Regions from separate parts of the Raoultibacter timonensis genome, predicted to be linked through region 2. Evidence: riboswitches for the same ligand, from Rfam matches in the RefSeq annotation. Region 2 holds a riboswitch; the other holds the start of a gene.
The links. Region 2 has a riboswitch for cobalamin ahead of MWL89_RS05480 (prenyltransferase/squalene oxidase repeat-containing protein). Riboswitches for the same ligand answer to the same signal wherever they lie in the genome.
Positions count from the first base shown of each region.

Region 1: linked by a shared signal. The riboswitch ahead of MWL89_RS01925 (DUF4430 domain-containing protein) and the one ahead of MWL89_RS05480 (prenyltransferase/squalene oxidase repeat-containing protein) in region 2 are both predicted to bind cobalamin.

Region 1 covers NZ_AP025564.1:478,982-490,835, reverse strand. Annotated here, with positions in the region: gene MWL89_RS01925 (DUF4430 domain-containing protein) at 1-2,885, opposite strand, end outside; adenosylcobalamin-variant (AdoCbl-variant) riboswitch at 2,915-3,044, opposite strand; gene MWL89_RS01920 (acyl-CoA dehydratase activase) at 3,506-4,471, opposite strand; gene MWL89_RS01915 (hypothetical protein) at 4,468-5,928, opposite strand; gene MWL89_RS01910 (acyl-CoA dehydratase activase-related protein) at 5,921-7,093, opposite strand; gene MWL89_RS01905 (TetR/AcrR family transcriptional regulator) at 7,094-7,789, opposite strand; gene MWL89_RS01900 (cytochrome c3 family protein) at 7,949-8,317, opposite strand; gene MWL89_RS01895 (FAD-dependent oxidoreductase) at 8,321-10,030, opposite strand; gene MWL89_RS01890 (RrF2 family transcriptional regulator) at 10,320-10,811, shown strand; gene MWL89_RS01885 (cell wall-binding repeat-containing protein) at 10,789-11,854, opposite strand, start outside.
Region 2 covers NZ_AP025564.1:1,384,791-1,396,644, forward strand. Annotated here, with positions in the region: gene MWL89_RS05455 (SLC13 family permease) at 1-218, shown strand, start outside; gene MWL89_RS05460 (response regulator transcription factor) at 356-1,939, opposite strand; gene MWL89_RS05465 (aminoacetone oxidase family FAD-binding enzyme) at 2,162-3,397, shown strand; gene MWL89_RS05470 (NAD(P)/FAD-dependent oxidoreductase) at 3,394-5,148, shown strand; gene MWL89_RS05475 (MGMT family protein) at 5,145-5,510, opposite strand; adenosylcobalamin (AdoCbl) riboswitch at 5,619-5,764, shown strand; gene MWL89_RS05480 (prenyltransferase/squalene oxidase repeat-containing protein) at 5,881-7,998, shown strand; gene MWL89_RS05485 (DUF4430 domain-containing protein) at 8,008-8,904, shown strand; gene MWL89_RS05490 (energy-coupling factor transporter transmembrane component T family protein) at 8,915-9,850, shown strand; gene MWL89_RS05495 (ABC transporter ATP-binding protein) at 9,837-11,318, shown strand; gene MWL89_RS05500 (ECF transporter S component) at 11,320-11,854, shown strand, end outside.

The DNA.
Region 1 (11,854 bases), 910 kb from region 2:
AGCGCCCTTACCGTCAAATCGATCGTGATAGACGCCTTTACGGTAGCTTTATCTTTGCGGGCAAGCGTAACCGTAAGCGTTGCGTCGCGATCTTGCCCGTCAATCGGGCGGTAAACGTATGCCCGGTAGCCGTTTACCCTGACAACGTTCTCATCCGAGCTCGCCACCGATACCGACAGCTCATGCGCCTCGACAAACAGATCGCGTGGAATCGGCAGCTGGACATCACCGTCCACCGTCGCAGGGTCGATCGGCTCGCCGGTGGCGAAATCGGTGAGCTTGCCGATGGTGTAGCTCTTCTCGAGCAACAACTTGAGGTCGTTCGAGGTAAGGCCGCTGACATCGATGAACTTTTTGACGATGCAATCAAACGATTTCTCGGACGTAATGAGCGAGCCGTCGGCATCGGCGAACGCAGGCGCAAAAACCGCCGTGATGGTTACAGGAGCATCCTCGGCGAGCTTTTTGCGCTCCAGCTGATTCACCAAAGCATAGGGATCTTCGGTGATCTCAACGAGCGATTCGTCCGATGATTCCCAGGAAACGTTTGCCCAACCCGCCGACGTCGGCAGATCCTGCGTGAACTTCGTCATCTCATCGAGTCCCGAATCGACCTTGTTCAGGTAATCTGCCAGCTCGACTTGAGGTTGGATGTCTTGCGCGATGGCATCGCGCACACGCGCACGATCCCAGCCGATCTTCACCTCGCCATTGCCTCCGGGGGCAAACGCGATCGAGTCACCGTCTTTCGACAGAGAGAACGACACGACCGCGCTGCTGTAGCGCTGATCGCCTTTCCCTACCGAAGACGGGTCGGCATAGTACCACCCGGTTATGACGCCATCGGCTGCAACGATATTCTCGTCGCTAGTCGAGGTAAGCGAAACGGATACGCCCTCGAAGCCCAGATCGGCGATCTTCTTCTCGATCATAACCGCAAGGCTGGTATCCTCATCGGAGTTAGGCACGGGAACGTATCCGATGAGTGCGTTCGCCACTGCTTCGAGCGAATCGGGCGCATGGATCGCAAACGTCCGCTCAACGGCGTTGCCCTCGCCTATCCCCGCCACCGTCAGGCGAACGTAGCTGCCCGCCGCATCTTCGGGAACCGCGTAGCTCGCGCCGGCTGCACCAGCGATAGGCGCGAAGGGGCCGTCCTCGGATGAGGAGCTCTCCCACGTATAGGTGAGATTATCGGCGACGGCGCGGCCATCCTCGTCGAGCACCGTTGCCGCAACCGCATCGCCTGCAACAGCGTAGTCGATCGCCTTGCCGTTAGCCGCAAGATCGATCGATGCAAGCTGTGGAATCGCCTTGATGGGGCCGAACGCGCTTGACGCTTTGACCCAACTTTCGATATTGGCGTCAGCTCGCACGCGAATGTACTTGCCGGCATAGGCTTCATCGACCGTATACGAATCCAACCCGCGACCCGACGCCCCGGGAATGTCTGACCATGTCGCTCCGTATCCATCCGAATCGGCATACTGCCACGTGAATACTGCATCATCTTTGCCGACGGCGATTTTCGAAACGTTTTCGGCATTGCGCCCGTAAGCTTGGGCCGTCAACGTCGTGCCAGCATATGCACCGATCGTATCGGTGAGCCTTACCTCGTCGATAAGCCATGAACCCCGAGGAGCGACGGCATAGCCGGTTGTTTTCTGCTTCGAAGTCGAGCCGGTTGCCGCCGTTACACGAAGAAAGTATCCCACCAGGTCTTCAGTGAGTTCGAGCGTCGCATCCGTCGCCCCGTCGATAACTTCGAACGGGCCTGTTTTCGAGGTTGATTTTTCCCAAGTATAGATCGGTTCTGCCGTACTCGGATAGACGCGCGCTTCAAGAGTCGAGCCTCCCATAAGGTATTGGACGCCGCCGTTCGTAAAATCTACCGAAGCGACCTTCACCGTACCGGCAACCTGCGCCAGGTAATAGGCGCTTGTTGGACCGGTGAGCGTCGTCTTGCCGTCGCTCACTTGGACGAGCAAGTACTCTCCATCATGCGCTTTTGCAAAATCCGAATCGATGGTGAGGCTCTGGGACGTCGCCCCGTCGATGGGTGCGTAGTCGGCAAGCTTGACGCTTTTCGTCGCACCCGAATACCACTGATAGGTAAACGCAGCGTCCACGCAGTACTCATCGTAGTCGTAGTGATTCGCCCAGAGAGTGGTTCCCGCCTGCACATCGCCTTTCGCCTGATCAGACTCATAACCCCATCCGCTGCCCTTGCTTTTTTCGATCCAGATGCACCCATCGGAATCCAGCGCAGACGCCGCCCGCACATGCATAGCATTCGCATCCGACGCGCTTGCTTCAACGTCAGGAGTCGCCGAGGGCGCTAAAGGTGCTGAAGGTGCCACGCTATCGTCGGAACTTCCGCCTGCCAACCCCTCTTCGCTGTCGAGACCCGCCCGATTATCGGAATCGGGCGCAAAGCCTGCGTTTTCCTCGGCATCCGATTGACTGGCACCCGCCTGGCTGGCACCCGCCTGGCTGGCGCCCGCCCCCAAATCGGCGGAGAATCCTTGTCCGCTCGCGTCGCCAGAGACGCCGCCCCCCGAACCGCTTTCCGAGGTCGAAGGATCCCCCGATGAAGACCCGTCTTCGCTTACGCTTGCGCCCTCGCCGCCATGGTTTGAAGCAGCCGCTGGGTCAGCAGCCGCAAATCCCGAAAGCGCATCATCCGCCGACGCCCTCTCGCCATCTTCGGCCCACGCCGCACCCGGCGCGAGCGACAGCGTTAAAACGCAGGCTAAAAACAGATTGAACATTTTTTTGAACAGGGTTTTTTCTCGCTGCAGCGCCGAAGCGCCGGCAGGCGATCCGCTGACGCTCTGCAAGCTGTCAGCATGCGCGCGAAAGCACGCAGAAATGGGGCCGATCATAGTCGGTACCTCTCTTCCAGGGCTCAATGCGATGGATGGGTATTCCGACTTCGCCTCATCTGAGCGGACCGCATGCCTGCAGTTCATCCGCTCATCAGCGTTTACGGTTACTGGTATAGCGCAGGATTCTCACCCGCATTTCCCCAAGTGCATCCCTCTCGAGGGCACTCGCGCCGCGCCCGGCGCAACCATCAATGCCAATATAATTGTTAGGCGCATGGTACCACGTTTTGTGCGAGGGACGGCTCCGCATGCCCTCAAAGACCGCTTCCGCAGCCTAAGTCCCGATCGGAACGCCGTCGGACCGGCGAAGACCGAAGCTGGAAGCAATCCGATGTCCGCGAAGGCCCTCCGTGCGACGTTTTTTTATCGCATTCGTTATCGTTCTTGATTGCGACCTGCGGTTTTGCAGGTAGAAACGATGCAGACACGTTGTTTTTTGTCGCACGAAGGCGGTTGGCGGACATCGCATCTGCCCGAAGACTCGCCCGACAAGCGCGGCAACCTTAGCAGCTGGCGATTGGCGGTTCGCGCTTGGCGGCTGGCAATCAGCAGTCAACGGTTGGCGGCTCGCGGTTGGCAAGCAAAGCGAGGCGCGACCAGCGAGAGCGAACACCGGCTTACCGTGCTGTTTTAACCGCGCCCTTCTCGCAGCGGTTGCCCCAAGCATCGATGATCTCGCCATCGCGGTACACGCAGATGATCTCGCAGTGGTTCGTGCATTTGCCGCACTCGATCTCGCGCGTCTTGAACTCGAATTCGGCCACATCGAAATCGAACGGTTTCGTCGCCGCCGTCGGAGCAGCGTCGGCGGCGAGCAGTGCGGCTCCGAACGCGCCCATGAGGTGGCCGTCCGCATCCACGAGCACCTCCATGCCGAGCGCGTCCTCGAACGCCCGCACCACGCCGGCGTTTTTACTCACACCGCCCTGGAACACCACGGGCGCTGCAACCTTCTTCCCCTTGCCGACGTTGTTGAGGTAGTTCGATGCGACCGCTTTGCACAGCCCCGCAACGATATCCTCGCGCGAGTACCCCATCTGGATCTTGTGCACCAAGTCCGATTCCGCGAACACCGTACAGCGCGCAGCGATGTTGGCCGGGCGCTTCGATGCGAGCGCGATGTCGCCGAACTGTTCGACCTCGAGGCCGAGGCGATGGGCTTGGCTTGAAAGGAAGGCACCCGTTCCCGCAGCGCACAGCGTGTTCATCGCGTAGTCCACCGCGATGCCGCCCTCGACGCAGATGATCTTGGAATCCTGTCCACCGATCTCGAAGATGGTACGCACGTCGGGATGGAGATAGGTCGTGCCTACCGCATGCGTGGTGATCTCGTTTTTCACCACGGCGGCATCGGTCATGGCACCGACGAGCCGCCGGGCGCTGCCCGTGGTCCCCACCGCCTGAACCTGCACCGTCCCATGGTCGATTTGGCTTCCCAGATCCTCGATCACGCGGCGCGCGGCCTGCATGGGATTGCCTTCGGTCCACAGGTACGATCGGGCGACGATCGTTCGATCTTCATCGATGACGACGCCTTTCGTAGAAATCGAGCCGGTATCGATACCGAGATACGCTTCGGTCACAGGAGAACCTTCTTCCTTCGTGCAATCATGTCGTAAAACGCCTCGAGACGCGTATCGAGCCCCGTATCGCTCGTTTGAGAGTCGTAGCTCAAAAACAGCATAGGAACCGAAGCTTCGCGGCTGATGCGCTGCAATACGGGAACGCAGTCGATCTCGGGCGTGCACCCCGACGATTTCAGGTGAACGACGCCGTCGAACCCCCCGTCAACGTAGCGCTTCGCCGCAGCGATGGTCATGCTGGACGTCGGCCCCATGTCGAACTTCACATAGTCGGAAATGCCGGCGCGCAGGTTCTTCTCGTTGTAGCGGAGATTGCGGTTGGTCATGTTGAGCATGCGGTGCAACTCGACCCCCATGGTCAGAAGCTTGCGCTCTACACCGAGGTTGCTCGTCGCATCGGCTGCCGTAAAATACTCTCCGACGATGCCCACCCGCACAGGATCGACGGGTTTCGCGGTCGGCAGCGCCTTCATAGCCTCGAGGCCGTTTCGCTGCGCATCGGCGATATCGCGCTCGGTTACCGCGGCTCGCATTGCGCCATGATAGGCTGAAAGAGCCCGATCGAACGACCCCGCCTCGACCTCGAATCCCGCATTGGCCAGGTAGTAGTCGTTCGCTTCGTCAAGGCATTCGATCATCTTGAATACCGCAAGCATGCCGCGCACACCGTGCGGAACCGACAGGTCGGGGTTGACCTTCTTCTTGCACACGCCGATGTAGTCGGCCAAAGGCTTGCCCGTCAACGTGGCGAAGTTGAGCATCTCGAACTCGTAGCCCATATCGCGCAGGATCGATTCTTGCAACTCGCCGTAGTATCCGAGCCTGCAAGGCCCTGCGAACTGCACGATCACATCGGCGCCCGATTCAAGCGCATCGATGAAATCGCCGAGGATGTGCTTGAAGGGTGCGCAGACGAAATCGTTGCTGTTGAGCGTACCCCGTTCGAGGGTGCGCTTGGTCGGCTCGGGCAGTGAGACGAAATCGGCATCGAGCACCTGTTCGACGAAGTACTTGAACGCGATATCGTAGTAACTGTAGCGGAAGAACGCGACGCGCGTGCGCGCATGGCGATCCTTCTTCTTGCGCTTGCGCGGCTCGACGAGCTTCGGTGGGCGCAGCTTATCGAGCTGCAGCCAGATGCGCGCATTGCGGACGTCGGCGTCGCCGTCGCGCACCGATCCGACGGCATCCTCGCGCGATTCGCGGCGACCGCCAGACGCAAACGAAGCGCCTCCTTGTCGGCCATCGTCCAAGCCGATGCCGCCCTTTTCGCCATCGGCCGCCGAGGAGTCGCCTTCCGTGTCGGCTATAGGGGTGCCTCCCAGGTCGCCTTCCGCGTCGGCCATAAGGACATCGCCTCTCGCGTCGCCTTTCGTGCCGCACCCCGTCCCGCCTTCCGTATCGGCTATGCTGGCCGCAAGGTCTGAGGAAGCGCCGCTTTGCTCGTCGTCAGCCATGGAGATACCCTCCCCTCTGCTGATAGCGCAAAATATCGATGAAGCTCTCGATGCGCGTTTCGAGTCCGGCGGTACCGCTTTGCGCATCGACGATAAGCGAAAGGATCGGCTTTCCCTGAATGCAACGGGCTACGGCATCGTTGGTCATGGAGTCGGGTCCGCAGGGAAACGCGCTCACAAGGACGATCCCGTCCACATGGGCATGCAAAAGCGTGACCGATCCCACCAGCTCGCGGTTGACGATCCACGGAAGCGTTTCGGAGAATTCGAAGCTTTCGTGCAGCGCCTTCCCGTGATCGGTTTGATCGGCATACAGAACGCTCGCGCCCATGCTTTCGAGCAAATCGACAACGCCGCCGTTCACAAACGGGTCATGGGCAACGTATGGATGGGCGACGAGCAGAATCGCAAGCGGTGCCTCTTGGCTCGGCCACCGCAACGCCCCGGCCTCGCCCGTCGGATCGGAAGCAGAACGCTCACCCGCCCCTGCGGCCGCAGCCTGCCTGCGACGCTGATCGATGTCGGCAACCAGACGCTCTTGAGCTCGCGCGGCCACGCGATCGGCCCGCTGCTGTGCGGCGTAGGCGGCTCGATACGCCCGCTTCGCATCGGCAGCGCTCGATCCGAATCGCTGACCGAGTGCAATGAACGCGCTTTTCTCGTCGGCCTTTTCCTCGGTCTCGTTGACCAGCAATGAGACGATTCGCAGCCCCGTATCGAAAAACGTATTCGCCACCAGATCGGGGAGCGCCTGGTATTTGGTGCAGAATCCTTTTCGATGTCCCCTGTTCGCCAAGCTGGGAACGAACACCGCATCGCACGATCCGATCAGGCTCTGCACGTGCCCAAGGTAAAGCTTCGAAGCCAGGCAGCATTCGTCGACCGAAACGCGCTCCCCCGCATCGAACACGTCTTTGTCGGACGCGTCGCTTACCACGACCTCGCGGCCGAGCTGCTCGAAGAACGTCGTCCACAAAACGCCGTAGCGGTAGTACAAAAGCGCCCGGGGGATGCCGATGCGCTCGATATCGGCGCAATCGGTACGCGACCTCAGAGCGGCAGCCGTAGACGCTGCGGCTTTTCGAGCAGCTTCGAGCGGAGCTGCAAGCAGAGCCTGATCCTCTCCTGCAGAAATCGTTTTGGTTTTCCCGTTGTCCAGCGCCACTTAGCCGTCGACCTCTTTCCCGCCGCCATCGAAATCGGCAGAATCGACGCCTTCTTCGCTCGGCGTGTACCATTTGCATGGATCGGGGGCGGCAATGCTCTTCACGCCCTCGATGATGATCTCGATACCGTTGGAGAACGATTCGTCGGTATAGGCCGAGCGAACGATCTGCTGCCACTTCGGAAGAACGTCGGCGTCCTCGCCAACGAGCGCATCGCCGCGGATCATCGCCACTTCGTTTCCCGTGAAACCCGTGAGGAAGGCATCGACCATGGCCCATGCCTTTCGGAAGATGTCTTCGGGCATGCCCTGCGCCAAGTGAAGGTTCACGATCTTTTCGGTATGCTTTGCCAGCCCGAGCCATGCAACCGAATCGTCCAAGCTGATTTCCGCAATGTTCGGATGGTCGAGAAACCCTTTTCGGAGCGAAGGCATCGTGCGCCTGAGCGTATCGTCCCAGCGTTCCCCTGGCACAGGATCGGTGTCGAGCGACTCCATGAGCCTGGAGCAAACAGCCGCGAGCATCTCCTCGCGCGACGTGAAGTGCGCGTAAAACGCCATCGCGGACACGCCCAGCTCGGTGCCAAGCGCACGCATGGTGAAGGCGCGATATCCCTTTTCGTCAATCATACGGAAAGCCGTGTCGACGATCAAATCACGGCTCAGAGCTTGTTTCTGTTGTTTCTTCTCGGGCATGCGATCAGCTTTCGGCAGCGGAATGATTCGTCCGTTATCTCGTACAGAGTATAGGCGAGTCGTCCGCCCGCAGCGCCTGAACCACACGAAATCCAGCAGGAGCCGACAGAGCGCCGGCGCACCTCTTGCGGTGCGCCGGCTCCGGTGACGCGTATTTTGCTACGCCACTTGATCGGGTGCGTAGGTATGGCAATGCTCGCAGTAGTTGTTCGTGATCTCTTTGTCTTTCGCATGGCAATTCTGGCACGAATTGTAGCCGCCGTGGATGGGATCGTGGGGGTTCCAATCGCCCAGGCTCGATGTGGTTTCAGCAAGCGCTTCGTAGCTGCCGCCGTGGCAGCTCAGACATTGTTCGTCGGACACATACTCGCCCGCAGCCCCCGTAGCGGTGGCGGCAGCTGTAGAAGAAGGCGAGGGGTCGGCGGACTCGGTCGCCTGAGGGGCGCATGCAGCGAGTCCGATGCACAGGCACAACGCCACCATCGCCGATACAGGGGCGATGAGGGGGAATCGTTTGACGTTTTGCATGGGTTAAGCTCCTTTCACAGCATGCTCGGCTGCAACGAAACCGAAGGTGATTGCACGACCGATCGACGTTCCTGGAATATGGCGCGGGTAGTTCCCCGCGAAAAAGCTCCCCGACACGTTTCCGACGGCATACAGGCCCTCGATCACCGCATCGTCGGTGTCGAGCACGCGACAAGCGCCGTCGATGGTCAGGCCGCCGCCCGTAGCAAGAATGCAGCTGTTCGTCGTAAGAGCGTAGATCGTCTCCCCGGCAAACGGAGCCGTCGACTCCATGAACCGATTGAAGTCCCTGTCCTTCTTGTCGTTCCAATACGCGTTCCAGGTGGTAACGGTTTGCTCGAGCCCATCGGGATCGATGCCGCATTTTTCTGCAAGCTCGCGCGGGCTTGAAGCCGAAAAAGCCCAGCCCTTTTCGATGAACTCGTCCATAGCGGCTTTCGCGCCCGCAACCTCTTCTTCGGACGCACCAAGCATGCCGTCGTCGAAGATCTGCCAGCAATTCGCACCGAATCCCGGTTGGGCATTCTGAGCATTGGATACCGACTGGAACGGAAGATCCTCGTTCACGTAACGGTTGCCCTGCGCATTGACGTTGATGGCAAGCCAGATGGCCGTCCATACGCGGGCATCGTAGAACGAATCGGGATTGCCCCAGCGGAAGTTCATAACGGGATGCGGAAGCGAATCCATGCCCGCGCCGATTTTCAAACCCATCATATGCCCGTCGCCCGTAGTCCCCCAACCGGGGTTCCACCAGCTCGATGTGGCATAGTCTTCGGGACGCACCCAAGCTTCCATCATCTCGGGGTTGGCGTCGTAGCTGCCCGTCGCGAGGATCACGCCCTTCGAGGCGTTGATCCGGATGTACTCTTCGCCGCTCTTGGCAACAACGCCGGTAACGCGTCCTTCCCCATCACGCACGAGCTGAACGCCCGGTGTACTGTAGCGAATGTCGAGGGCGTCGTACTGCTTCGCGATTTCGGCCATCTCGCGACACACGTATATGCCCGAAAGACCCGAGCGAACACCCGCATCGGGCGGCAGCGAGGGGCTGTCGTAGAAGCCGAGCTCCGAATCGATCATGGGCATGCCGTTGGTATTGGGAGCCTGCTCCACCTTCGTTATGACGAAGCCGTTTTCGCCCTTGTCGAGCATCTGCTGCCAGAAATCGGTTGCCTCGCCGGAACGGAACACGTAGGTACGCGCCGGTTCGGGACGCGTGCGCCAATACGCTGAACGATAGATTTCATCGAGCAGCTGGGCGGGATCGACCTGCACACCTGCGTCCTTCTGGCACTGGGCATCGTAGGCGCCGAAGCATTCGAAGCAGCCGCGGCCTTTGGTCATCTTCTCGATGCAGATGACGCTCGCCCCCTCTTCGGCCGCCTTCAAACTCGCCGTCAGTCCGGCGATGCCCGCACCGATGACAAGCACGTCGCACTCCTCCGTCGAGGCAATCTCGGACGGTGCGATTTCGCGATCCTCGAATGCGATCGGGCCGCGCGGACCCGGACAAGCCACTTTCTTCGGCGAAAGAAGGCTTGTCTCATCGGGTACGATAGCCTGATAGGCATTCACCGCCTCCTCGGATGCCGCCGTATCGTCGGCAAACGCCAGCCCAGCGCCTCCGAAGATGCCGAAAGCCCCCGATGCGAGGCCCACTGCACCTGCCCCCCTCAGGAAGTCTCGTCTGGAAAAATCCATTCCTCCCATTGCTCCTCCTCGTTGCATTCCTTGTTACTTTACAATGTAAAGTAGATGGTAGCGCCTTTTCTTTACGTTGTAAAGTAACTAAATCGGGGGGAGGAATGAGGGCTGTTCGGGAAGACACCGCTGCCTCGTTCGAGAGGTTTTAGCGGTCAATTCAATAATATATGCGCTATTTGGTTCTAATTTAAGTTAAGAACACGTACACTTTTCGAGGAATTTTAAGATGCGAAAACGGCACCGAGGCAGCGCAGCGAAGAAGCTCGATGAAGCGGGTGCGCGGGCAGGAGAGCACATGAAAAACAACGCCACCACGGATTACGCAATGCGCATGGTGCTCTATATAGCCGTCAAAGGGGGGCTGCGCCCCTCGAGGGAAATATCACGCGAGATGGGCATACCGCAGAACCTCCTCGTTCAGCTGGGGACGCAGCTGAGGGAAGCATCGATCCTGCAGGCGAAGCTCGGGAAGCACGGCGGCTACATGCTTGCCAAAAGCGCCTTCGAGATCAGCATATACGATGTCGTATGCGCAATAGAGAATAGGCCCCAGCCTCCTAATACGGCGGGAATCTCCGAGAAAGCCATGGCCGATTCCATATTGGACTTGTATCAGACGACCATGGAGCGAATCGTATCGCTGCTTTCCGACATCACGATCGAACAAGTCGCAGACATGGCAAGGGGTTCGGAAACCGTCGCTCCCGAACCCCTTACAGTGAAGCAGATGCGCACGGCACTTGGAGCCGTGCCGGAATCAACGCCTAGGCAAGAGCCTTCTCGATGATTTCGTATAGCGGTTTGGACACGCTCTTCTCGTCGCCAATGACGTAGGCTTTCTCGATATCAGCCTTATTCGGCTCAAGCACTTTTTCGATCTGCAAATTCATCGCTTCACCCTCGTTGATAAGTAGAAGCGGAGACTCGTTCTTGCCGCCGAGCGACGATGCAACGAGTGCGTCGGTGAACTTGCCGTCCCATCCGATCGTGAGAACAGGATTCTTGCACACGAGACCGTTTTCGAGAGCCCATTCCGCCGTGAGCTGCGATGTTTCGTAGCGATCGGCACCGTCGAAGCGAACGGTTTTCGCTACCCCCTCAAGCGCTTTCTCGGCTGCAGCGGAGACGGAGTTTTCCGAACCCATGACAAGCACGGTCTTGAAGCCACCGGCCTTTATGGCTTCAAGCGTGTCGGACGTAAGATCGCCGTTGGCAGTTGCAAGGAAAATAGGAGCACCCTTTGCGTAGGCGATCGGCGATGCCGAAAGCGCATCCGACGGCTTGGAGCCGAGTGCCACGATAGCCACATCGCCCCATGCATCGCCGCCGGCCTTGTAGATCTTCAGCGCCGTATCATAGCGATCAGAACCGCCGATACGAGTCGCCCCGTTCGGCACAAGCCCATCAATCTCGTCAAACGCCTTTTCAGAAACAGCGTTTTCATCACCAAGCACGATGGCGTCTTTTGCTCCGAGACGCTCGATCTCGGCTTTTGTGACATCGGTGAGATACGCGGTGTTGGTAAGAAGCACCTGAGCGTTTTCTAAACCAGCAAGACCAGCAGCAGCAAGCGCATCGGGGAAATCGTCCCCACGCGCTACGATCACGGTCTCGCAGGAACCGTCCTCAGGGAACGCCGCCTTCGATACGAGTCCCATAGTCGTATAGCGATCGGAGCCGCCGAGACGAGTCGTCTTCGCAGGAACGTCGGGCGTGGCCTTTTGAGCCCATTTCGCGTAGAGGGTCATGCTGTCCGTCACGCGATCGGAATCGAAGTTCCACGCGGTTGCAAGAGTTTCATCGGTATACCAACCACCGAAATCATAGCCA
Region 2 (11,854 bases):
ACGCGTTCGGCATCAGCCCAGTGTTCTTCACGATCGTAGTCGCCATCAGCGCCTCAACCTCGTTCGCGAACGGCTTGGAGAGCGCGAGCATGGTGGTGCACAAGTACAACTACTGGACGCTCGTGGACTACTTCAAATCGGGCATCATACCGACGATCGCCCTCATGATCCTGCACGCGACGGTACTGCTTCCGTTGGTGACGATGATGGGGTACTGATTGGGCATGCGCCGCGTCGCACGGTAGCGGACCGCATCGGATCGGTGGCGTTTCTGCTGTATTGTTTTCAGGGGCTTTGTCCGAATGCGGGCAAAGCCCCTTCGCTTCGGCGGGTGCCGCATACCGCGGCCGCGCTTCTAGCGCGTGGGGCTCGCGGGCTGGCGGTCGATGGTGTCGACCAGGTCCATGAGCTCCTGCTGGCTGTGCACATCGAGCTTGCGGTAGATGTTGCGCATGTGGGTTCTCACGGTGCCCTCCGATATGACGAGCTCCTTTTGCACGTAGGCGGCGTTGCGGCCCTTCGCCAGCAGGCAGAGGATTTCCAGCTCGCGCTGCGAGAGCAGAAACGTGTCGGCCACGAGATGGCAGCGCTGGGTGAACGGGGCCCGGTGCGCTTTCGGGCTGTCCGGAGAGGGGGTCTCTTCGGTTTGCGCGGTGGCGAGCGTTGCGATCTCGCGCATCTGGTCGTTGGTGACAAGCGATAGGTAGCCCAAGAGGAGCAGCGCGATCCGCGCGAGGGTTATCAGGTAGTAGGGGATCGCTTCGAGGGGGAGAAACGCGTTGACGGCGAACACCGCGAGCAGCCCGAGCGTGAGAAAGCCGTTGAAGAACCCGAACGTGATCATCGACGATACGCGGTAGCGCATCGTGAGCTCGGCCGGATAGAGCCAGAACACGACGCTCGCCAGCGCCAGCAGCGCCACGCAGGCGTAGTTGGGGCTTCCGGCATCGAAGAGGCCTTGGGAGCACGAGAACAGCACGAACACGAGGAGGAAGGGCACGAGCTGGTGGGAGGCGTACGAGCCGTCCTCGTGGCGGTACGGCCAGAAGAAGAGCCCGGTGAACAGCAGCACGGCCATGAGGGGGCACAGCGTTTCGACGGGGAAATCGTTGACGAGGGGCGTTTTCCACAGCAGCGAACGGTAGCCCTCGAGCAGAAGCGACCCGTACACGATGCCGAACGGAACGGCGCTCTTGCCCAGCCTGAGCGCGAAGGCCCGCTTGCTGATGCGCAGGTTGTGAAACGTTTCCACCCAGGCTTTGCCCTCTTTGGCCCGCGTGGTCCCATCGGGCAGGGTAACGAACTCCTGCGGCTTGAAGTAGCTCTCGTTGTCGTGCTGCGCCTTGTAGACGAACACGACCGAGAAGAGGGGGCACATGCACGCGACGATCACGATGCCGAGGGTGCCGGCTTCTGCGAAGTAGGCCAGGGCGAGGATGAACGCGAAGGCCAGAAGGAGCGAGAGGATGGTTGCGATCGCCAGGATGCTCTGGTCGCGCCGCCGCGCCGCTTCGCCCCATAGCAGCGTCGAGGGGGCGCAGGCGAAACTCGTGAGCACGGCTCCTGCCAAGGCGAGCGCGAAGGGGGCTTCGCCTCCTGTCAGCATGATGCTGCCCGTGCCGAGCATGCCGACTGCGCCGCAGAGGCCCATGAGGAAGTGGACCGATTTTTTCCGGAGGTATTTGGTAACCCGGTCGCGGTAGTACCCGATGGCAAAGCACGTTGCGGGAAACACGACGAGGAAGGACAGGCTCAGAAGCGTGGAGCGGGACTCGTCGAGGTAGTGGTAGCCGTCGAGAAAGAAGGGCGCCTGGAAAAACAGGATGAACAGCCAGAGCAGCTGAATGGCGAACCCGACGACCAGCGGACCTTCTATGTACAGGGCGTAACTGAGGGCAGTGGCCTTGTCTCGAAGTGAACCCGCTATCGTATTTATCATGATGCCCCCTGACGCCCATGCCGGGCAAGCTCTCTGCCTTATCGCGCACCCGATCAAAACCCGTTGCCCCCGCCGCCTTAGCATTATAGGGCATTTGGCGCATGCGGCACCGCGGCGGGTTCCGCCCGTTTGCAGCCGTGCGGCGCGAGGCGCGCGTGCGCAGATGGTGGGAGTTGCCGGCGCATCGGCGGCAGATGCGGGAGTATGCGCTATCATGGGCCTATGAAAACGCTAGCAATCATAGGGGGCGGGGCAGCAGGCCTCGCGGCGGCCGTCGAGGCGTCACGCGAAGCCCGCGCGCGCTCTTCGGAGGTCGGCATAACCGTCTACGAAGCGGACGGGCGCGTCGGCAAGAGCATCCTCGCAACGGGAAACGGCCGCTGCAACCTGTCCAACGCGAAATCCGACGCGAGCGCGTACCGCAACGCCGGCTTCGTCGGCGATGCGTACCGAGCGCTTCCCCCTGCCGAGGTGCGTTCGTTCTTCGGGGATCTGGGGCTTGTGATGCGCGAGGACGGCGAGGGGCGGCTCTATCCGCTGACGAACAAGGCGAGCTCGGTGCTCGACGTGCTGAGGTTCGCGGCGCGCGAGGGCGGCGTGCAGGAGGCGTGCGGTGCCGAAGCGGTTGCCGTCACGCCCGTCGACGGGCGCTTCCTCGTCTGCTTCGCCGATGACGGCACGGTGTTCGCCGACGCCGTCGTAATCGCGTGCGGGGGCGGTGCGGCGCAATCGCTCGTTCCGCCCGGCTACGGCTTCGCGGACGTCCGGCCCGTGCTCGGGCCGCTCAAAACCGAGCGCGCCCCCCTCAAGGGCCTCAACAACATCCGCGTGCGCTGCGAGGCCTCGCTGTACGGCCGTCCGGCCGAAGCGGGCGCGCGCGATCGGCGGCGGTTGCATGCGGGCGGCGCGCTCAAGGCGCGTGAAACGGGCGAGGTGCTGTTCCGCGACTACGGCGTTTCGGGCATCGCGGTGTTCGACCTCTCGCGGTTCGCCGAAGCGGGCGACGTGCTTTCCCTCGATCTGGTTTCCGGGATGGGCGAGGCCGAGCTTGCGGCCGACCTCGCTTCGCGCGCGGAGCGATTCGGCGCACGAAGCGCCGTCGACCTCGTATCGGGCATGCTGCTCGCCCCGGTTGCGCGGGCGGTGCTCGCCTCGATCGGCGTGCAGCCGGACGCCCCCCTTTCGCGCGGCCGCACGGCGGATCTCGCCCGTGCGGCGAAATCGTTCGCGCTCGAGGTTGCGGGCATCGGCGACGTTCGGCAATGCCAGGTGAGCCGCGGCGGTTTCGACGTGGCTTCGTTTGCGCCCGAGACGATGGAGTCGCGGCTGCATGCGGGCTTGCACGTCGTCGGCGAAGCCCTCGACGTGGATGCTCCGTGCGGGGGGTACAACCTTCATTGGGCTTGGACGAGCGGCATGCTCGCGGCCCGCAACGCCGTCGGGCGGTTGTGCCGATGATCGAGGTTTCGAACCTGCGCGTGGCGCTCGACGCCTTCTCCCCCGGATCCGATGCCGATGCGGCGCTCTGCGCTGCGGCCGCCCGCGCGCTGCGCATCGCACCCGATGCGATATCCGCGGTGCGGCTCGCGAAGCGCAGCGTCGATGCGCGCAAGAAGGCCGATGTGCACTTCGTCTGCACCGTCGTCGTCGCGCTCGCCGACGAAGCGCTCGAAGAACGCCTCGTTGCGGGCGGGGCGAAGCGCCATGCGGCGTATGCGCCCCTTCCCATTCCCGATCTGTCCGGTCGGGCTCTTGCCCCGCCGCAGGATGCGCCGGGCGTTCCCGGTTCGCGCGGCGCGGCGCGCCCCCTCGTTGTGGGAGCGGGACCGGCGGGGCTGTTCGCGGCGCTCTATCTTGCGCGTGCGGGATTGCGGCCGCTGCTCGTCGAGCGCGGTCCCGCCGTCGAGGACCGCGTTCGCGCCGTCGCCGCGTTCGAGCGGACGGGGCTCCTCGACGAGGAGGCGAACATCCAGTTCGGCGAGGGCGGGGCGGGAACGTTTTCCGACGGCAAGCTCACCACCAACACGAAGAACCCCTACACGGCGCATGTGCTGCGGTGGTTCGTCGAGGCGGGCGCGCCCGAAGAGATCCTCTGGCAGGCGAAGCCGCACGTGGGAACCGACAGGCTCGTCGGCGTGGTGCGCGCCCTGCGCGAGGCGATCGTCGAAGCAGGGGGAAGCGTGCGCTTCGAAACGCGCCTCGAATCGCTCGGCTTTTCGGACGGAGCGCTCAAGACCGCCACGCTGTTCGACGCACGTTCGAACGCGGCGCAGACCGTGGAGGCCGAGCGCGTCATCATCGCCTGCGGGCATTCGGCGCGCGATACGTTTGCGATGCTGCGCGATGCGGGCGTGCGTTTGGAGCGCAAGCCGTTCTCGGTGGGGGTGCGCATCGAGCATCCTCAGAGCATGATCGATGCCGCCCAGTACGGCAGGGCCGCCGCGCATCCCGCGCTCGGCGCAGCCGAGTACAAGCTCGCCGTGCATCTGGAAAGCGGCCGGGGCGTCTACACGTTCTGCATGTGCCCGGGCGGCGAGGTCGTCTGCGCCGCGAGCGAGCGCGGCGGCGTGGTGGTGAACGGCATGAGCCGCTACGCGCGCGACGGGGCAAACGCCAACAGCGCGCTGCTCGTGGGCGTCGACCCGTCCGATTTCCCCGGCGACGATGCGCTGGCGGGCGTGGAGTTCCAGCGCGCGATCGAGCGTGCCGCCTACCGGTGCGCCGGGCAGGCGGACGGCGCCCCCTTCGCAGCGCCCGCCCAGACCGTCGGGGACTTCCTTGCGAACGCGGGCGGAAGCCCGTCGAAGCACGTCTCCCCGACCTACGCGCGCGGCGTCGTGTGGTGCGATCTGCGGGAGTGCCTTCCGGGTTTCGTCGCCGACGCGATCGCGGAGGCCCTGCCGCTGCTCGACCGGAAGCTGCGCGGGTTCGCCGACGCCCAGGCGGTCATGACGGGCGTCGAGACCCGCAGCTCGTCTCCGGTACGCATCGTGCGCGACGGGCGCTTCCAAGCCCTTTTCGCCGAGGGGCGTACAAGCGCGGCGGCGGGCGAGGGGCCGCGTTGCGAGGCCGGGGGCCGCAAGGAGGCGGGATGCGGGCTGTACCCGTGCGGGGAGGGCGCGGGCTATGCGGGCGGCATCATGAGCGCGGCCGTCGACGGCCTGCGCGCAGCCGAGGCCCTCGCGGCCGAACTCGCCGAGACGCCCTAGACGCCCATCTCCTTCTTCCAGTCGATGTCGGGCGGCGGTGCGAGCCGATCGGCGTCGGGCTCCCAAAGGCAGGCGTCCATATCCACGTGCGTATCGTCGAGGAACGCGACGCCTTCGCTCTCGAGAAGCTCTCGCTGCGCATCGGGCCCGCCGAACGCGTAGCCCTCGCAGATGCGGCCATCTTTGAAAATCACCCGATGGCACGGTGTGGCCACGGGCTCTTTGTTGCCGCGCAGCGCCCAGCCGACGTAGCGCGCCGACCGCGGCGATCCCATCATGCGGGCGATTTGCCCGTAGGTTGAAACCTTGCCCTCGGGGATCTGCCTCACAATATCGAAGACGCGTTCGGAAAACGTCGGCATGAAAACCCTTTCGTGCACGGTAAGCCTTTCGGTGACGGTTTCGTAGGATACCACAGATATCTGAAGCGGTTGCGCGTCCGTATAGCGGGCGTCAGTGTATAATCTGCCGAACGAAAGAAGACGTCTCGATCGAGGGAAGCCGGGTGAGATTCCCGCGCGGTACCGCCACTGTGACGCGGATGCTTATCCGTTCAGTCAGAACACTCATCGGGAAACGTGTTTGCGCGTGCAGCGAGTTACTGCAGGCGCAACCTGGGCGCCGCAATGCGGCCTCGGCTTGCCATGCGGACCCGAAGCGGGTAGCGGTCGAGAGACCGCAGAAGCGATGCTGTCTTCTTTTTTCGGTATTGGTTGCAACGGAAGGAAGGCAGTGAATCGAACCGCTTATTCGGCTTCGTCGCCGATTCGCTCGAATCAGACCATCTTGATGAGGCTCGGGGCTGTAATTCTGGCTCTGGCGCTGTGCGTGGGAGCAGTGCCGCGAAGCGCCTTTGCCGAGGGCCCGGGGATTTCTTCTGCGGCAGACGAACAGGTTGCGGGAACCGCAACGCTGACGATCGTGTACGGGCTCGGCATGGACGGTTCTCCGACCATCGTCGTGAACAAGACGTACGGTTTCGCCGACGGCGCGACGGTCGATGATCTGTTCGCGGCCGCAAAGGCGGCGGGGGATATCAAGGACTACACGTTTTCGGGGGGCTATCTGTCTTCGGTGACGACGAGCGGAGGCGCAACCGCTGCGAACGAGGCCGACTATTCGCTGTATTGGGCAAGCTATAAAAACGAAGCGTATGCCTCGGGAACCGATGCGCAGGGATCGGAAAAGCTCGTCGATGCGGTGAGCTACCAGTTCGCATGGGCGAGCAGCCCCACGGCAACCGCGCCCGCCGATTGGCAGCCCCTCGTCGACGATGCGACCGAGAGCTCGCAGGTGGCGGGCGGATCGGTGTCGACCGGCGACGCGGCGACTCTCACGATCGTCGGCGGCATCGACTACGATGGCGAGCCTATCGTCGTTGCGAACAAGACGTATCGATTCGCCGACGGCGCGACGGTCGATGATCTGTTCGCGGCCGCAAAGGCGGCGGGGGATATCGAGGACTACGAGTTCGAAGATACAGGGTACGGCCCCTCTCTCGTTGCGGTTACGGCGAAAGGCGGCTCCGAGGTGCATAATGCATCGAACGGCTCTCTGTATTGGGCTGCATACAAGGATTGTCGCTATGCGGGGGGAGTCGAAGGCCAGAAAAACGAGGCCCTTGTCAACGAGGTGACCTATCAGTTTGCTTGGTCGAGCTACCCGACCGCGGTTGCTCCATCCGACTGGGCTGCCATCGTGGCTGCAGCCGGCGAAGGCTCGGGCGTCGCGACCGGCAGCGGGTCGGGCGATGAGGCGTACTTTCCGATCGATCTCGACAGTGCGTCGTACGGTCGGCTGTTCGGCTCCATCGCCGCTTCGTTTGCGGGCACGGCGGATCCGTGGGAGGCGCTCGATCTTGCCGCGATCGGCAACGGCTCGGCGGTCGATCGCGAAGGCCTGATCGCCGAAGCGAGAGCAGCGCTTGCATCTCTCGACCGAACCAACATCCAAAAGGCTATCCTTGCGCTTACCGCCCTCGGCATCGACGCTTCGACGATAGCCGATGCGGACGGCACGAGCCTCGTCGACGCGCTCGGATCGACTCCGATGGCGACGGAATCGATAAACGGTAAGTTGTTCGCCTTGCTTGCCTATCGCGCGGCAGCGCGCGGAGCATCGGCGGATGCGACGCTTTCGAGTGCCGCATCGACGGCGTCGGGAGTCGAGGAAACGCTTCTCGAGGAAGTGCTTGCGAGCCAGAAGCCCGACGGCGGGTTTGCCTACTCGGGTTCGTCCGCCGACGCCGACGTGACGGCGATGGCCATCGCCGCGCTCGCCCCGTATCGCGGCGACGCTCGCATCGAGTCCGCTCTCGAGTCCGCGCTTGCCGCCCTCAGAGGCCTGCAGCGCGAGGACGGCGGTTTTCCGATGACGGTCGCAGGGGGCTACGAAGACCGCTCGAACGTCAATTCCACCGCCATGGCGGTGATAGCCCTTGCGGCCGTCGGCATCGACCCCGCTTCGTCATGGGTCGTCGAGAGCGGTGCAACGCCGATGTCGGCGCTTCTCTCGTTTGCGGATTCTTCGCAAGCCGGCTTTCTCTACGGGGGCTCGGCCAACGAGATGGCGACCGAGCAGGGGTTCAGGGCGATGGCCGCTTATCAGGGCCTCAAGAACACCGGCGCCGCCTACAACGTGTACCTGCAAGCCGTCGACGGCGTGGCCGGTTTGCCCGGCGCAGCCGACGGGGAAGGCTCCGTCGCGGACGGCGGCTCCGGCGGCTTGGCTCAGACGGGCGATCCGACGTCGGCCGCAAGCGCTGCGGCGCTGTCTTTGTGCGCGCTGGCGGGTGCGGCTCTGGCGCTGCGCAAGCGGAGCCGTCCTGCTCGGCCTTCCGGCGTCAGGTAGTGGGGTCCGATGCCGGAGAAACCCGAAAACATCGAATCGGCCGAAGTCGGCGAGCGCGCTGAGGGCTGCGTACGGGAAACCGAGGCGACCGCAAGGATAGCGCCGGTAGCCGAAACCGACGACGGGCGCGATGCGGGCGACGGCGCGGCCGAGAACGAAGCGAAGCGGCCGTTGCGCAAGCGGCCGAGCCTCGTGATCGTCTCATGCGCGGTCGTCGTGCTTCTGTGCGCGCTCGGCTTGGCGGCCGGCCACGCGGCGGGATTGGTTTCGATCGTCCCCGACGATATGCTCCGCACGACAGGCGAGGCGACTACGGCTGCGCACGACGGCACCGAAACGGGCGATACGGAGCGTCCGGCTTCCGTCGATCGGGAGGCCGACGAATCCGACGAGGCCGATGGCGCTGAGGGCGAGGGCGTACCGGGGGAGGGAGAAGCCGACGCCCGGGACGCCTCGGCCGCCGAAGTGCCGCCCGAGGCTCCGGATGCGGTGTCCGAAGGATCGGGGGCGTCCGGCGGCGCTTCTGCTCCCGAAGCGGCCCCAACGCCCGCGCCGGAGCCGGAACCCGCTCCGGCGCCCGCCACCATCACCGTGTCGGTGTACGTTGACAGCTCGCGTGCCGCGAGCTTCGGCTATGCGTCGTGCATGGCCTCGACGTCGGTTACGCTGCAGCAGGGGGCGAGCGTCTACGACGCGCTGGCGGCCACGGGCGTTTCCATCGGCGGATCGAGCACGTACGTCAGCTCGATCAACGGGCTCTCGGAATTCGGGTGCGGCAGCAGCACGAGCGGTTGGCTCTATTTCGTCAACGGGGTTTCACCCGGATACGGACCCGGATCGTACCGCCTTAACGGTGGCGAGAGCATCACGTTCGTCTACACCCTCGATATGGGAAACGATCTGTAGGTCGATGCCGATGGGCCCTCGATCCGACAGCGGCATTCCGACAACCGTTTTCGACCGGTACCACCCGGTTGTCGCCCTCGTTTATTTCGCTTCGGTGCTCGTATTGGCCATGGCGGCCATGCAGCCGGTGTATCTTGCGCTCGCGGTTGCTGCCGCGTGGCTGTGCAACGCATGGCTTAAAGGCTGGCCGTCGGCTTTGAGAACCGCGGCGTGGCAGGTGTCTGTCGTGCTGATCGTCGCCGTGCTCAACCCGCTGTTTTCGTCGACGGGCTCAACCGAGCTTTTCCGTATCGGCTATCGGGCGGTCTACCTGGAATCTTTCGTCTACGGCATATGCATGGGCCTGATGCTCATGGCGGTGCTGCTGTGGTTCTCCAACGCTTCGCGCGTCCTGACTTCCGACAAGGTGATGGCCCTGCTCGGCAACGTTGCGCCCACGGTTGCGCTCATGCTCTCGATGGCGGCGCGGCTGGTGCCCCAGTTCGTCGGGCGCGGTGGAGAGATCGAGGCCGTCCAGCAAGCGTGTTCGAAAACGCGGCCTGCATCGTTTCGCGATCGCGTGCGTTGGCGCGGGCGCATCGTTACGGTGCTCATGGGATGGTCGATGGAGGATTCGCTCGAGAAAGCCGATGCCATGAAGGCCCGCGGCTGGGCCTCGGCGGAAAAGCGGACGCAGTATCGGCCCTATCGGTTCAGGGCGGCAGACGCCGTTGCCTGCGCCGTGCTGGCCGCGCTCGTGGCCGGCAATGCGTTTCTGGCTTGGATCGCCTGCTCGCAATATCATTTCTATCCCGTTGCGAGCACCCTTGTCGCATGGTGGGGCTACGTGCCGTACGCGGTGCTCGTGTTCGCGCCGCTTGGTGCCGATGCGTTCGACCGCATGCGTTGGCGGCGCATCGAGCGCAGGATGCGCGCCTATAGGGGGTCGTCGGATGGAGGCGCTTAGGCTTCGGGGCTTCGGGTTCGCCTATCCGGGCGAGGTGCCGGTGTTTGAAAACCTCGACCTCGCCGTCGAGCGGGGGGCGTTCGCCCTGCTTGTCGGAAAAACAGGCAGCGGCAAGACCACGCTTTTAAAATGCTGCAAGCAAGAGATCGCGCCCGTGGGCACGCGGTGGGGCTCCGTCGAGGTGCTCGGGTGCATGCCTGACGGCGAGGGCACTCGTGCGAAAGCGCTTGCGGTGGGCTACGTGTTTCAGAGTCCCGAGAACCAGATCGTCTGCGATACCGTGCTGCACGAGCTCGCTTTCGGGCTTGAGAACCTCGGCGTCGATCCCGACGCGATGAGGCGGCGCGTTGCCGAGGCTGCGGCGTTCTTCGGCATAGAACCGTGGCTGCACGCCGAGACCGCCCGCCTTTCGGGCGGGCAAAAGCAGCTGGTGAACCTTGCGGGAATCCTTGCCATGCAGCCGCAGCTGCTGCTGCTCGACGAGCCGACGGCCCAACTCGATCCGATCGCCGAGAAGAACTTCCTCCATGCCCTGTTCCGTATGAACCGCGAGCTCGGCATCACCGTGGTCGTGGCAACCCATGCGCCCGAGTCGATGACCGATTACGCAACCGAGGCATTCGAGCTTAACGGGGAAGACGGCATCGAGCGAATACCCCTCGACGGGCTTTCCGGGCGTCCGATGGGGAAAGGTACGGCGGATGCGCGGCGTACGGCGGAAGGCGCGGCGGCCTCGCCGCGCCTCGATGGCAGGCCGTGCATCGTCTGCTCCGATGCGTTCTTCCGCTATGCGCGCGATCGCGCGTGGGTGCTGCGCGGAGCCGACTTGCGCGTTCGCGCAGGCGCCATCCATGTGCTCGTGGGAGGCAACGGGTCGGGCAAATCGACGATGCTGCGGCTTGTTGCGGGCGTGCTCGAACCCGAACGGGGAAAGGTGGAAAACGGGCTTCGCCGCCGTCAGGCGCTCTTGCCCCAGGACCCCAAGGCGTTGTTCGTGTGCGATTCGGTGCTTGACGAACTGCGCGAATGGCAGAAAGCCTGCGGTTTCGACGATGCCGCGGTCGACGCGGCGGCCGAACGGTTCGGTCTCGCCGATGCCCTCGGGCGCCATCCGTTCGATTTGAGCGGCGGTCAGCAGCAGGGTCTCGCCTTTGCGAAGCTTTTGCTGACTGGGCCCGATCTGCTGCTGCTCGACGAACCTACCAAGGGGCTCGATGTGCCCTCGAAGGTTGCGCTGGCGCGAGAGCTCGAACGGTTGCGCGATCGGGGCGCTACGATCGTCGTCGCCACGCATGACCTTTCGTTCGCTTCGGTTCTCGCCGACGAGCTGTCCATGCTGTTCGACGGCGAAGTCGTGAGCACTGAGCCGACCGAGGCGTTCTTCTCCCACAACCTGTTCTACCGCTATCGGGAGGACGGGTTCTTGCGGGCGTGGGCTGCCTCGTCTTCTGACGGGGGATGCATCTGACGTGATCGCCCGCGTTCTCCCCAAGCTCGAGATCCCCGCGCTCGCTGCCGTCCTGGCGGCGTTGGCGTTCGGCGCTGTCGCGCAGTTCGATCAGACCGCGCTCCTCTCGCTGGGCGTCGTCGTCGGTGCCCTCGTCGTGTTCTTCGCGCGATTCGAGACCTCCAAGCCGGCGCTTCGCCAGATCATGCCGACGGTCGTGCTTGCGGCGCTCGCTGCGGCGGGGCGCATCCTGTTTGCGGCTCTTCCCGATTTCAAGCCGGTGTCCGCCATCGCGATCGTCGCGGGCGCCGCATTCGGCAGGCAGGCGGGGTTCATGGTGGGCGCACTGGCGGCACTCGTCTCGAACCTGTTCTTCGGGCAGGGTCCGTGGACGCCGTGGCAGATGTACGCTTGGGGCCTTATCGGGTACTTTGCCGGGGTTCTCGCCGACCGCGGCGCCTTCGAGAAGCGACCTGTGCTCTACGTGTACGGGTTTGCGGCGCCCTTGCTCTACGGGTTTCTGCTCAACAGCTACTACATCGTGGGGTTCGTCCATC